2 regions of the Lysinibacillus sp. FSL L8-0126 genome follow, and region 1 is predicted to be linked to the other one. Evidence: a T-box and tRNA genes for the amino acid it is inferred to sense, from the RefSeq annotation. Region 1 holds a T-box; the other holds one or more tRNA genes.

Region 1 (7,402 bases):
CAGACAAACCGGCTATACCCAATGATTGATGTTCTGGTAAGACGACATCTAAACGGTTGATATTGTTGGCAATTAGTTGATTGATCTTCATTTAGTTATCCTTCCATGTCTAGAAAATTAAAAAATTTGAGTGAAAATGAAAGAACACAATTCTTGCTACGGAATTGCGCTCTCCTTGTTATCGTTTGGTTTGTATTAGGCTAGTACTTTTTCAAGCTGTGTGCTCATATTCGTCCAAGCATATGTTGCCCCTTCGATTGCCCCTTGACGAGCTTTTGTTTCTTCGCTAAAGCCACTTTGATCAAGATGAAGCTGAGTCGTGCCATCTGAATCTTGTGTTAATGTCCATGTAACAGTCGTTGTTTCACCAGCACTTGTCCAAGTGTAAGATAATGTATGAGGCTCTTCTACTACAAGTACCTCACAGTCTACAATGCCGTCCCACCATTCATTTGGTTCAGCACGAAATTGAAATTTATGCCCAACGATTGGTTGGAAGTCATTATTCCAAATCCATTTTGCTAGCGTATCTGAATCGGTTAAAGCATGCCAAACCTGCTCGATTGAACTTGTAAATGTAAAATCTAATGATACATCTGGTTTCATTTTTTTTCCTCCAATAATAGATGTAATTTAGCGATTCTTTCTTTCCAAAATCCTTCATAAAACGATACCCAATCCTGTATTTCTTTCAACGGGGCCGCATTCAGCCGATACCTTGTCTCTCTACCTTCCTTGCGAGCAACGACAAGACCTGCATCTTTCAGGATGGCTAAATGTTTCGAAACAGCGGTACGCCCCATGTCAAATTGAGCGGTTAATTCGTGAAGCGGTAACTCATCTGTCTCTGCCAGTAAACGAATCAACTTTCGTCTTGTAGGGTCAGCAATGGCTACATAAACGTCACGCTCTTGATGATTATTATTCAAAACCACCACCCTTTCTAATAGGACACTAAATGGTGTCTTAATTATATGACACCATTTAGTGTCCAGTCAATGATTATTTTGGACAAAATGAGATGGATTCTATACCTATAAAGAAGAAACAGCCAAATGCAAAAAAAGTACAGAGGTGAGAGCCTTTGTACTTTTCGTTCATTATTATTTATTAGTATCTATTTCTTTAAATTTTTTATGCGAGCCATAAAAACCAGAGTATGTAGTAAGCCTATATGTTGACTCATTGTTTTCTCTATTACTCGAAATCGTTTATTTAAGAAACGCTCATTTGCCTAATCAACTTGTTTCAGTATTTTTTCAATGCTTTGCCACTTTCAGAAATTTCGTGATAACCATTAATCAATTTAGCTTCCCTAACTCTCGCGCTAGCCAGCTAACATATTGCTTTTCTTGATGAAGAGTGGCAATCATTTTTCAACGATAAGGATTTGACAAAGCACTTAATACTAATAGTAATTCATCCCCATTTAATGTATTTTTCCTCTGTAATCATTTTATTACACACGACCATATACATTAAAAGGAAAAACCATGATCATCACAAGAAAGGCTGTGGATTTACGCTAGTTCTAAAGGTAAAAATGCATAGTCTCCATCTCTTATAATTGGACATTTGCGCACAGCTATTGGCTGCTGAAAAAGAGGGCCATCAATGACGGTTGTATGGAATTCTCCTCCCTCCCCGCACGGGTCAATCTTACGAGCTTCTAGTTCTAATACATATTCAGGGGTAAGTATTCGCCCTAAATCATCCTCAGTCATGCCTAAGGATAAGTTGACCGTGACAATCATCGTGATAAATCCTAAGTTAATAAATTCATCGACTGCTTCGCGATGGTCCATTTCCCATAATGGCATGCCTAGCTGTAACCCAGCATTTTTTGTGACCTTATCATGCCAGCAGCCATGTGCAGGCATATCTAAGTCACCTGTCACTAACACTTCTGCCCCCTGCTGTTTTGCCTTTTCTAAAAGGTGCATAAAGACACTTTCGTAGTCTGCCCAACTAGCTGCAGCCGTAAAGACAGGCAATCCGATCGAGTCAGCCTGCGCCTGGATAAGCTCAGGTGGCATGCCGTGTGACCTCGAACGTTTCCCTTCCTCCTCTAGCATCACAAGCAGTCCTACAGCCTGACCTACCTGGGATGCTTTATATAAAGCTAAAGTACTGTCCTTTCCACCACTAAATGAGGCAATAAATGGACGATCTTGTGCATTCTGTTTCCAGCCTGTTGTATCTGTCATTCCCTTATCTCCTTGTCAAAAATAGTCTGTTAGCATCCTTATCAAAAAATTGAGTCATAGATAGTAGCATCATTTTTAATCGCTATATCCCCATTTCTTCAGGAAATTTTCAAGATATAACACCCCTTCATTTTATCATAAGTAGAATAAAAATTTGGCTAACTATGTTGGAGGGGCGCTATGAGTGATTATGTTATCAAATTAAGACAACTAGTTGGGACAATGCCTGTTATTTTAGTAGGTTCTACAGTAATTGTCTTAAATCAGACGAGAAAAGTTCTACTTCAATTTCGTGCTGATATCGAAATGTGGGGATTACCTGGAGGAGCAATGGAGCCAGGGGAAACCCTTGAAGAAACAGCGAAACGAGAGCTGTATGAAGAGACAGGACTATTTTAAATATCCTAATGGGGATGAGGTATTCGGCGTAACGGCAGTCTTTTTAACTGATCAGACAGATGGAAGGCTCACTATGATGGATGGCGCAAGCTTAAAATTGGACTACTTCCCGAAAGCAAAGGATTTAATTGATCGCCACCTCATAACAACAGCCTCCTAATTAAATAGGAGGCTGTTGTAGTCGTTATTAATAGGCTTGTGCAAACCAAACCGTATGTTTAGCTTCATTTCCACAGCCAATACATGTTGTTTTTGTTGTTGGTGGATTAAACGGCATATTACGAGATGTATATTTTGTTTCTTCCTTCACTTTTTCCTCGCATGCATCTTCTCCACACCAACCAGCTAGTACCCAGCCAGGAATTGTACCGTTTGCTTTGGCTGCTTCAATATGCTGTTGTAATTGTGGTAATGAATCAATCATTGTATGTGTGTTTGCTTCACGGAACTGACGTGCTTTTTCGAGTAAGCGCGCTTGCATGGTTGTTAATTCTTCTTCAATGGCTGTGATAATCGTAGCTAAATCAATTGTTCGTTTTTCCTCTTCATCACGGGCTTTAAGTAGAGCTTGATTGTTGTCAAGATCACGCGGTCCTAATTCAATGCGAACTGGCACCCCTTTTAGCTCCCATTCATTAAACTTAAAGCCTGGTGATTGGTCCGAATCGTCAAGGCGTACGCGAATGCCCTTCGCTTTTAAAGCGACAAAAATTTCATCTAAATGCTCCATAATTTGAGGGTTCTTTTTCCATGGTCCCACTGGAATTAAAACAACTTGAGTTGGCGCGATACGTGGAGGTAAAACAAGCCCCTGCTCATCACCATGTACCATAATTACCGAGCCGATTAAGCGCGTAGATGTACCCCAAGATGTTGTGTGTACATACTCATGCTGGTTCGCTTTATTTAAATACTTAATGTTAAAGGCTTCTGCAAATTTCGTACCTAAATAATGAGATGTACCAGCTTGCACAGCCTTGCCATTTTTCATCATCGCCTCAATCGAATACGTATCGACAGCACCTGCAAAACGTTCAGAAGGGGTTTTTTGTCCGTCATAAACTGGAATTGCTAGTACTTGTTCTACAACTTCTTTATAGATTTCAAGCATTTGCATCGTTTCTTGACGAGCATCCTCTTCATCGACGTGCGCTGTATGTCCTTCTTGCCATAAAAATTCAGATGTGCGAATAAAAGGAAGAGTTTTCTTTTCCCAACGGAAGACGTTTGCCCATTGATTAATCAAAACGGGTAGGTCACGGTAGCTTTTAATCCAATTGGAGTAAAGATGGCCAATCATCGTTTCAGACGTTGGACGTAGTGCCAGACGTTCTTCTAATTGTTCCCCTGCTGCCTCTGTTACCCAAGGTAGCTCAGGTGAGAATCCTTCGATATGATCCTTTTCTTTTTGGAAGAAAGATTCAGGAATAAGCATTGGGAAATAGGCATTACGATGCCCTGTCTCTTTAAAGCGACGATCCATTTCCTCTTGAATATGCTCCCAAATCTCATAGCCATCAGGTTTAAAGGCAATACAGCCACGAACAGGTGTATAATCCATTAAATCAGCTTTTTGGATAGTCTCAATATACCATTTCGAAAAATCTTCTAATTGTTTTGACATGTGATCTCCTCCAATTTTTGTTAAATCATTGTTGCCTTGGTGTAAGAAAAACAGTGCCATCTACCAGGGCGTTTAGCTTGTTTCAGCGAGCTGTTACTATCAAGCTGAATGAAAAAAGCACAAAGCTGTCCTCTGAATAAGGACGTCTTTGTGCTGGATAGACGTGGTACCACCTTGATTTAGCTTTAAGTAGAACTTAAAACCCTCTCACGTTTGGTAACGAAAACGACTCGGTTATGTTTGCATAACATCTCCGTGGTAGGTGTTCAGTAAAGAAGCGGTGATATAGCTCTCAGCAATTGCTATATTTTCTGTCTCACAATTCTTACTTACTTGGCCACATCATCAAATTGAATATTGTCTGAACTGTTTGGCTTTATCCCACTTTAGCAAAATCATTCAGGAATAGCAATTCATAACTGGTCTATTTTGTCACAGAATTAACGATTAAATCTGTAAAATCATCTACAGACAATGGCTTACTGAAATAATAACCCTGCACATACTCACAGCCATGCTCACGAAGTACGTTCAATTCAGCTTCTTCCTCGACACCTTCAGCAACTACTTGAAGATTTAAAGCATGTGCTAAGGAAATCATAGCTGAAATCATCGCAATCCCTGATTTTTCAGGCACAATGTCACGGACAAAGGCACGGTCAATTTTAAGGACATCCACAGGGAATTTTTTTAAGTAGTTTAACGATGAATAGCCTGTCCCGAAATCGTCTAATGAAATCGTAATGCCCAATGCCCGTAATTGCTTGATCGTATCAATTAAATCTTCCGTATAATCAAGCATACTCATTTCCGTAATTTCAATTTCTAATAAGTGTGGGTCAATGCCTGTTTCTGCAATGACTTCACACACCATGTCCACAAAGCTACTTGTACTAATATGAATCGGAGAAATATTGACGGCTACGCGCAATGTTAAATTATGTGCTTCATTCCAAAAACGAGCTTGAGCACAGGCTTTATGTAATACCCAAACACCGATATCATTAATAAGCCCACATTCTTCTGCAAATGGAATAAAACGATCTGGTGGAATATGACCTAATTCAGGATCATACCAGCGTAGCAAGGCTTCCATGCCAATGACCGTATCTGTTTTTAAATCAATTTTAGGCTGGTAATGTAATTCTAAGCGGTCCTGTTTTAATGCTTGGTGTAATTTTGTTTCTAATAGAAGCCATTTATCGTTGGCTTCATCCATATTGTCACGGTATAAACGGTACTGATTTCCACGCGTAGATTTTGCTGCATACATGGCAATATCCGCATTTTTCAATAATTCTTCTACAGAGTTTGCATGATCTGGGAATATACTAATGCCGATACTGATGCTTGCATAAAATTCATAGGTATCGACTATGAAACTTTCATTGAAGACATTAATGATTTCTTTGGCCATTTCGTCAATGCGACTGACGTCATTTAAAATCATGACAAATTCATCACTATTGTGGCGATAGAATGAATTAGATGTATAATCAACATTTCGTAGACGATTCGACATTTCCACTAAAAACATATCGCCGATAATATGACCAAGCCCGTCGTTAATGTGTTTGAATCGATTCACATCAATGAAAAATAACGCAAATTTATCTCCTGTACGTCGAGATTGATGGAATTCATTTTCTAAACGCTGTTCTAGTTTACGACGATTTGGCAGTCCTGTTAATTCATCGTGATAGGCAATATGGGTAATTTTTTTTATGTCCTTTTGCGCTGTAATATCGACGCGAATGGCGATATATTGATAAGGCTTTCCCTTTTCATCAAGGAATGGGAAAATCGTTGTCTTTACCCAATATAAACTGCCATCTTTCGCACGATTGCACACCTCGCCATTCCACATATCACCATTACCTATTGTTCTCCACATCTCTCTAAAGAAAGATTTAGGATGGAAGCCTGAGTTAAGTAAACGGTGATCTTGACCTAATAATTCTTCACGCGTATACTTCGAAATTTTGCAAAAATGATCATTAACAAACGTAATTTTCCCGGTACGATCGGTAATCGCTACAATGATGGAACTATTCATGGCGGAAAAGATATCTTGTAATTCTTTTAGACTATAGTTCATTTGATTAATGCTATTAGGCGTGATATTCATCATTTTCATTCTCCGTTCATTAAAATATGAAGGGTTTGGTACTTTTGCTTTATCTTACAGCGAGGTATAAAGTTGTGGTATATCGCCCTTTTTTATGTAATTATATTATAGTCTTAGAAAAGCAGTTAATTCAACCCAAATATCAAAAACATCTAAAGCCCTATTTGAGGATTTATGAGAAAATAGCCAAAAAATAGCGGTTATAAACACCCTAAATTTACCTAATCGTAAAGTTTTTTGATACTTTTGTACTATTGAAAGTGCTTTCTTTAGGCTATTTATCTATTAAATACAAATTTCAATTATGCTAGATAAAGAGAATGCAGCTATGTAAATTTTTTGTGAAAGCAAAAATACCTTACGAACCCACAGAGGTAATAAGGTATTTTACAAGTTAAGAAACCTCATATTCGATTGACTCTTCTGATGATTTTGCATATTGGTTATATGCATGTAACTGCTCTTGCGATAAATTTAAAATATAATAGTGAAAATTAATAGGCTCGAGTCCGTGCTCCTCACATACTTGGCGGTAAAATTCATAACCCTCTCGATAATCTGTCACCCTTCTAACTTCCTTTCATGATTGCTACTAAATGTGGTTTTTGATTTTTGTTATATAACAGTAATATTATTTTCTAAAAATATATAACAGAGTATGATGCTTGTCAATAAATTATCTGAAATTTCTTTTATAAATCACAAAAGCCCAAACCATTGTATTTAGTATGGCTGGGCTTTTCATAAAATATTCACGTCGGCTTCCGTCATAACCACGTCCTTTAAATGCCTAATTGTTTTGCTTGCATGTTATAAGCAGACAGTTGTTGCTGTGATAACTGTAATACATAATAGCGGAAAGAAATTGGCTCTAATCCATAACGCTCACACATTTCACAATAAAATTCATAGCCGTCTCGATACTTTGTCATTAAAAATTCCTCCTTGATTTGAAAACTGTTTTATAACAGTTGTTATTATTTTTATTTAATATATAACAGATTATGTAGCACGTCAAGAGGTTATGATAGAAAAAACATATAA
Region 2 (7,402 bases), 1.3 Mb from region 1:
TCGTATTTTATCAATAAAGCAAAAATTAGGATCTAAACTATTTATACCAGGACATCATTATCAAAAAGATGAAGTCATTCAATTTGCAGATGCAACTGGTGATTCCCTACAGTTAGCTCAATTATCTGCCGCAAACAAGGAAGCTGAGCATATCGTATTTTGCGGTGTGCATTTTATGGCTGAAACTGCTGATATGCTGACAACGAAGCAGCAACATGTCTATTTACCAGATATGCGTGCAGGTTGTTCAATGGCTGATATGGCTGATATTTATCAAACAGAACAAGCATGGCCGATTCTTCAGCAACTCTTTGGTGATACAATTATCCCGCTAACTTATGTCAATTCAACTGCTGCCATTAAAGCCTTTACGGGAAGACATGGTGGTGCCTGTGTCACTTCATCGAATGCTAAGGAGCTTGTTCAATGGGCATTTACACAAAAACAGCGTATTTTCTTTTTACCTGACCAACATTTAGGAAGAAATACTGCCTATGATTTAGGTATTCCACTTAAAAATATGGCTGTTTGGAATCCCCATAAGAATATACTTGAAACAAATGAGCCGCTTGAGAACATTCAGGTTATTCTATGGAAAGGTCATTGCTCTGTACATGAAGGATTTACGGTTCACCATACGGAGGTCGTTCGCAAAGAACATCCAACTATGCAAATTATTGTTCACCCTGAATGCAGTCGTGAAGTTGTAGCAGCTGCTGATGATGCAGGTTCCACAAAATACATCATTGAGACAATCAATCGTGCACCAAGCGGATCGGCATGGGCTATTGGAACAGAAATGAATCTTGTCAATCGCATAATGAAGCAGCATCCAGATAAACATATTATCTCTTTAAATGAAAATTTTTGTCCTTGCTTAACAATGAATCGCATTGACCTTCCCCATCTGTTGTGGAGCTTAGAAAGTATTGAGCAGGGGCAACCACATAACCGTATCCAAGTAGATGAATATACTACAGCTGAAGCACTTAGCTCTCTCGAAAGAATGCTAGCACGAGGATAATTAGGTTGCTTTAAAAGCAGAGATGGTGTAAAAAAACGTCTCTGCTTTTTATGTTCATATAACATCTATTTTGAATAGCTTAAACAACTGCCATTTTCAAATGCATCATCATCGATCCAATCAAAGAATATCCATCTATTGCTGAAATTGACATGGCTTTATGCTCTATGCTACTGTCGATTTGGAGGTGAAAATAAATGGCTTTTCAATCGAAAAATATTTTTATCAATTTACCAGTGAAAGATCTAAACAAATCCATCAACTTCTTTAAGGAACTAGGTTTTGAGTTCAATCAACAATTTAGCGATGAGACTACAGCCTCAATGATTATTAGTGAAAATATCTTCGTATTAATGATGGTGGAAGAACGATTCAAAGGGTTTAGTAAGAAGGAAATTACAAATACTACTACGTCTGCAGAAGCAATTTTATGTCTATCTGCTGAAAATCGAGAGCAAGTAGATCAATTAGTAAATAAGGCACTGGCCTCCGGTGGTAAATCTTATAGTGAACCCCAAGATCATGGGTTTATGTATGGCTGGGGATTTCAGGATGTAGATGGGCATATCTGGGAAGTAGTTTATATGGATGAAAATGCATTGAATCAAGAGTAATATTTATATCTATGAATATGAAAAAACAGTAGATGCGTGTGCATCTACTGTTTTTTAGTATGACCCGTACGGGATTCGAACCCGTGTTACCGCCGTGAAAGGGCGGTGTCTTAACCACTTGACCAACGGGCCAATGGCGGAGAAGGAGGGATTTGAACCCTCGCGCCGGTTACCCGACCTACACCCTTAGCAGGGGCGCCTCTTCAGCCTCTTGAGTACTTCCCCACATAAAAATGGCTCCGAAGGCAGGACTCGAACCTGCGACAACCTGATTAACAGTCAGGTGCTACTACCAACTGAGCTACTTCGGAATAATGATGGGCCTAAATGGACTCGAACCATCGACCTCACGCTTATCAGGCGTGCGCTCTAACCAGCTGAGCTATAGGCCCTTGGAGCGGGTGATGGGAATCGAACCCACGACATCAGCTTGGAAGGCTGAGGTTTTACCATTAAACTACACCCGCATAAATGGTGGGTCAGGACGGAATCGAACCGCCGACACTTAGAGCTTCAATCTAATGCTCTACCAACTGAGCTACTGACCCATTTCGTCCATGCTAAGCTTATTTTCTTTTGCTTATCATATCTTCTTATGAAAATAATGGCGGTCCCGACCGGGATCGAACCGGCGATCTCCTGCGTGACAGGCAGGCATGTTAACCGCTACACCACGGGACCATTTGGTTGCGGGGGCCGGATTTGAACCAACGACCTTCGGGTTATGAGCCCGACGAGCTACCACTGCTCCACCCCGCGATAATTTTATACGGTTTCGAGTTTTTAAAGCACCATTTATAAAGATTTAAAACTGGAGGAGGTAGAGGGATTCGAACCCCCGCGCGGTGTTACCCGCCTGTCGGTTTTCAAGACCGATCCCTTCAGCCAGACTTGGGTATACCTCCGTTGCAATATATAAATGGTGGACCTTGCAGGACTCGAACCTGCGACCGGACGGTTATGAGCCGTCTGCTCTAACCAACTGAGCTAAAGGTCCTTTAAGATGGCGGCAGAGGGGATCGAACCCCCGACCTTACGGGTATGAACCGTACGCTCTAGCCAGCTGAGCTACGCCGCCAGGATCTTTATACTGGTTAATTTATTATGGTGGAGCCTAGCGGGATCGAACCGCTGACCTCCTGCGTGCAAGGCAGGCGCTCTCCCAGCTGAGCTAAGGCCCCATAATTTCTTTGGAAATGGTCGGGAAGACAGGATTCGAACCTGCGACCCCTTGGTCCCAAACCAAGTGCTCTACCAAGCTGAGCTACTTCCCGTTCTTTTTGGCGCGCCCGACAGGAGTCGAACCCATAACCTTCTGATCCGTAGTCAGACGCTCTATCCAATTGAGCTACGGGCGCATTAAAAATGGTGCCGAGGACCGGAATCGAACCGGTACGGTAGTCACCTACCGCAGGATTTTAAGTCCTGTGCGTCTGCCAGTTCCGCCACCCCGGCACATTTGGAGCGGAAGACGAGGTTCGAACTCGCGACCCCCACCTTGGCAAGGTGGTGTTCTACCACTGAACTACTTCCGCATGTGCATAAGTTTTTTTATCTGGCAATGAAATAATGGTGCGGGTGAAGGGAGTCGAACCCCCACGCCTTGCGGCGCTAGATCCTAAGTCTAGTGCGTCTGCCAATTCCGCCACACCCGCTTATTATTATTTAAAAATGGTGAGCCATGAAGGACTCGAACCTTCGACCCTCTGATTAAAAGTCAGATGCTCTACCAACTGAGCTAATGGCTCTAAAAAAATGGTGCCGGCTATAGGAATCGAACCCACGACCTACTGATTACAAGTCAGTTGCTCTACCTGCTGAGCTAAACCGGCATATGGTGGAGGATGACGGGCTCGAACCGCCGACCCTCTGCTTGTAAGGCAGATGCTCTCCCAGCTGAGCTAATCCTCCTGGGTATTATGCCTAGCGACGTCCTACTCTCACAGGGGGAAGCCCCCAACTACCATCGGCGCTAAAGAGCTTAACTTCCGTGTTCGGTATGGGAACGGGTGTGACCTCTTTGCCATCATCACTAGACTTGCACATGGATGTGCTGGCTTCTGCGTTGCAACATGGATGTTGCGTTCTTAGCAGAAGTTCCTTTATATCAGCTTCAAAATAAATGGTGTCTTGAAGCTCTCTTTTTTGAAAGAGTTGTTCTTTCAAAACTGGATAAACGGTTCATTGAATGGTTCAAACATTTTGGTTAAGTCCTCGATCGATTAGTATTCGTCAGCTCCATGTGTCACCACACTTCCACCTCGAACCTATCTACCTCATCGTCTTTGAGGGATCTTACTTACTTGCGTAATGGGAAATCTCATCTTGAGGGGGGCTTCATGCTTAGATGCTTTCAGCACTTATCCCGTCCACACATAGCTACCCAGCGATGCCTTTGGCAAGACAACTGGTACACCAGCGGTGTGTCCATCCCGGTCCTCTCGTACTAAGGACAGCTCCTCTCAAATTTCCTACGCCCACGACGGATAGGGACCGAACTGTCTCACGACGTTCTGAACCCAGCTCGCGTACCGCTTTAATGGGCGAACAGCCCAACCCTTGGGACCGACTACAGCCCCAGGATGCGATGAGCCGACATCGAGGTGCCAAACCTCCCCGTCGATGTGGACTCTTGGGGGAGATAAGCCTGTTATCCCCGGGGTAGCTTTTATCCGTTGAGCGATGGCCCTTCCATGCGGAACCACCGGATCACTAAGCCCGTCTTTCGACCCTGCTCGACTTGTAGGTCTCGCAGTCAAGCTCCCTTGTGCCTTTACACTCTACGAATGATTTCCAACCATTCTGAGGGAACCTTTGGGCGCCTCCGTTACCTTTTAGGAGGCGACCGCCCCAGTCAAACTGTCCGCCTGACACTGTCTCCTGCCCCGCTAAGGGGCATGGGTTAGAATTTCAATACAACCAGGGTAGTATCCCACCGACGCCTCCTTCGAAGCTGGCGCTCCGAGATCTCTGGCTCCTACCTATCCTGTACAAGTTGTACCAAAATTCAATATCAGGCTACAGTAAAGCTCCACGGGGTCTTTCCGTCCTGTCGCGGGTAACCTGCATCTTCACAGGTACTATAATTTCACCGAGTCTCTCGTTGAGACAGTGCCCAGATCGTTACGCCTTTCGTGCGGGTCGGAACTTACCCGACAAGGAATTTCGCTACCTTAGGACCGTTATAGTTACGGCCGCCGTTTACTGGGGCTTCAATTCGCAGCTTCGCTTGCGCTAACCACTCCTCTTAACCTTCCAGCACCGGGCAGGCGTCAGCCCCTATACGTCACCTTACGGTTTTGCAGAGACCTGTGTTTTTGCTAAACAGTCGCCTGGGCCTATTCACTGCGGCTCTCATGCGCTTGCACGCTCAAGAGCACCCCTTCTCCCGAAGTTACGGGGTCATTTTGCCGAGTTCCTTAACGAGAGTTCTCTCGCACACCTTAGGATTCTCTCCTCGACTACCTGTGTCGGTTTGCGGTACGGGCACCTCTCACCTCGATAGAGGCTTTTCTTGGCAGTGTGAAATCAGGAACTTCGTCCATACGGACTCGCCATCACAGCTCAACGTTACAGTGTGCGGATTTGCCTACACACACGCCTTACTGCTTGGACGCGCATAACCAACAGCGCGCTTACCCTATCCTACTGCGTCCCCCCATTTCTCAAACGGTGAGGAGGTGGTACAGGAATATCAACCTGTTGTCCATCGCCTACGCCTATCGGCCTCGGCTTAGGTCCCGACTAACCCTGAGCGGACGAGCCTTCCTCAGGAAACCTTAGTCATACGGTGGACGGGATTCTCACCCGTCTTTCGCTACTCATACCGGCATTCTCACTTCTAAGCGCTCCACCAGTCCTTCCGGTCTGACTTCAACGCACTTAGAACGCTCTCCTACCACTGACATCGTAGATGTCAATCCACAGCTTCGGTGAATCGTTTAGCCCCGATACATTTTCGGCGCAGCGTCACTCGACCAGTGAGCTATTACGCACTCTTTAAATGATGGCTGCTTCTAAGCCAACATCCTGGTTGTCTGTGCAACGCCACATCCTTTTCCACTTAACGATTACTTTGGGACCTTAGCTGGTGGTCTGGGCTGTTTCCCTTTTGACTACGGATCTTATCACTCGCAGTCTGACTCCCGTGTATAAATATCTGGCATTCGGAGTTTGTCTGAATTCGGTAAACCGGGATGGCCCCCTAGTCCAAACAGTGCTCTACCTCCAGTATTCTCATCACGAGGCTAGCCCTAAAGCTATTTCGGAGAGAACCAGCTATCTCCAAGTTCGATTGGAATTTCTCCGCTACCCACACCTCATCCCCGCACTTTTCAACGTGCGTGGGTTCGGGCCTCCAGTAAGTGTTACCTTACCTTCACCCTGGACATGGGTAGATCACCTGGTTTCGGGTCTACGACCACGTACTATTTCGCCCTATTCAGACTCGCTTTCGCTGCGGCTCCGCCTTCTAAAGCTTAACCTCGCACGTAATCGTAACTCGCCGGTTCATTCTACAAAAGGCACGCTATCACCCATTAACGGGCTCTAACTACTTGTAGGCACACGGTTTCAGGATCTCTTTCACTCCCCTTCCGGGGTGCTTTTCACCTTTCCCTCACGGTACTGGTTCACTATCGGTCACTAGGTAGTATTTAGCCTTGGGAGATGGTCCTCCCGGATTCCGACGGAATTTCACGTGTTCCGCCGTACTCAGGATCCACTCAGGAGAGAACGAACTTTCGACTACAGGGCTTTTACCTGCTCTGGCGGACCTTTCCAAGTCGCTTCATCTAACTCGCTCTTTTGTAACTCCGTATTGAGTGTCCTACAACCCCAAGAGGCAAGCCTCTTGGTTTGGGCTCTTCCCGTTTCGCTCGCCGCTACTCAGGGAATCGATTTTTCTTTCTCTTCCTCCAGGTACTTAGATGTTTCAGTTCCCTGGGTCTGCCTTCAAGACGCTATGTATTCACGTCAAGATACTACGCGATTAAACGTAGTGGGTTCCCCCATTCGGAAATCTCCGGATCAAAGCTCACTTACAGCTCCCCGAAGCATATCGGTGTTAGTGCCGTCCTTCTTCGGCTCCTAGTGCCAAGGCATTCGCCGTGCGCCCTTAATAACTTAACCAAGTTATTAAGCCTATAAAAAAACTTAAAAAATAAATGTGTTTGTTACAATTTCAATGTCGTTTTATCCAGTTTTCAAAGAACAAAGCTACTGCCTGCTTCTACATCTCGCAGCTTTGCGACGAAAGCGTAGCGACAGGAGCACATAATTAGAAGTAATTCATTCAAGAAGAATGAACCTTCAAAACTGAACGCAAAACGTAATCTTACAAACCCTAGGTTTGTATTCCGAAATAATCCTTAGAAAGGAGGTGATCCAGCCGCACCTTCCGATACGGCTACCTTGTTACGACTTCACCCCAATCATCTATCCCACCTTCGGCGGCTGGCTCCAAAAGGTTACCTCACCGACTTCGGGTGTTACAAACTCTCGTGGTGTGACGGGCGGTGTGTACAAGGCCCGGGAACGTATTCACCGCGGCATGCTGATCCGCGATTACTAGCGATTCCGGCTTCATGTAGGCGAGTTGCAGCCTACAATCCGAACTGAGAACGACTTTATCGGATTAGCTCCCTCTCGCGAGTTGGCAACCGTTTGTATCGTCCATTGTAGCACGTGTGTAGCCCAGGTCATAAGGGGCATGATGATTTGACGTCATCCCCACCTTCCTCCGGTTTGTCACCGGCAGTCACCT

The links. A T-box is a leader RNA that pairs with one kind of tRNA and senses whether it is charged. The one in region 1 lies ahead of proS (proline--tRNA ligase), so its partner is inferred to be a tRNA-Pro.
Region 2: it has a tRNA-Pro gene. The T-box ahead of proS (proline--tRNA ligase) is inferred to sense a tRNA for this amino acid. The anticodon was not compared.

Annotation. Positions count from the first base shown of each region.
Region 1 covers NZ_CP152028.1:3,895,177-3,902,578, forward strand. The annotation lists gene MHI34_RS18800 (ATP-binding cassette domain-containing protein) at 1-91, opposite strand, end outside; gene MHI34_RS18805 (SRPBCC domain-containing protein) at 196-606, opposite strand; gene MHI34_RS18810 (metalloregulator ArsR/SmtB family transcription factor) at 603-929, opposite strand; gene MHI34_RS18815 (diphthine--ammonia ligase) at 1,521-2,207, opposite strand; partial or broken gene MHI34_RS18820 (NUDIX domain-containing protein) at 2,388-2,766, shown strand; gene proS (proline--tRNA ligase) at 2,794-4,230, opposite strand; T-box leader at 4,366-4,585, opposite strand; gene MHI34_RS18830 (GGDEF domain-containing phosphodiesterase) at 4,655-6,361, opposite strand; gene MHI34_RS18835 (hypothetical protein) at 6,753-6,923, opposite strand; gene MHI34_RS18840 (hypothetical protein) at 7,141-7,290, opposite strand.
Region 2 covers NZ_CP152028.1:2,593,392-2,600,793, reverse strand. The annotation lists gene nadA (quinolinate synthase NadA) at 1-1,024, shown strand, start outside; gene MHI34_RS12775 (VOC family protein) at 1,222-1,638, shown strand; tRNA gene MHI34_RS12770 (tRNA-Glu) at 1,699-1,770, opposite strand; tRNA gene MHI34_RS12765 (tRNA-Ser) at 1,773-1,863, opposite strand; tRNA gene MHI34_RS12760 (tRNA-Asn) at 1,873-1,949, opposite strand; tRNA gene MHI34_RS12755 (tRNA-Ile) at 1,957-2,030, opposite strand; tRNA gene MHI34_RS12750 (tRNA-Gly) at 2,032-2,105, opposite strand; tRNA gene MHI34_RS12745 (tRNA-Phe) at 2,111-2,186, opposite strand; tRNA gene MHI34_RS12740 (tRNA-Asp) at 2,244-2,319, opposite strand; tRNA gene MHI34_RS12735 (tRNA-Met) at 2,323-2,397, opposite strand; tRNA gene MHI34_RS12730 (tRNA-Ser) at 2,451-2,543, opposite strand; tRNA gene MHI34_RS12725 (tRNA-Ile) at 2,559-2,635, opposite strand; tRNA gene MHI34_RS12720 (tRNA-Met) at 2,643-2,716, opposite strand; tRNA gene MHI34_RS12715 (tRNA-Ala) at 2,744-2,819, opposite strand; tRNA gene MHI34_RS12710 (tRNA-Pro) at 2,836-2,912, opposite strand; tRNA gene MHI34_RS12705 (tRNA-Arg) at 2,920-2,996, opposite strand; tRNA gene MHI34_RS12700 (tRNA-Leu) at 3,005-3,093, opposite strand; tRNA gene MHI34_RS12695 (tRNA-Gly) at 3,099-3,173, opposite strand; tRNA gene MHI34_RS12690 (tRNA-Leu) at 3,209-3,293, opposite strand; tRNA gene MHI34_RS12685 (tRNA-Lys) at 3,311-3,386, opposite strand; tRNA gene MHI34_RS12680 (tRNA-Thr) at 3,395-3,470, opposite strand; tRNA gene MHI34_RS12675 (tRNA-Val) at 3,474-3,549, opposite strand; rRNA gene rrf (5S ribosomal RNA) at 3,560-3,675, opposite strand; rRNA gene MHI34_RS12665 (23S ribosomal RNA) at 3,841-6,768, opposite strand; rRNA gene MHI34_RS12660 (16S ribosomal RNA) at 7,012-7,402, opposite strand, start outside.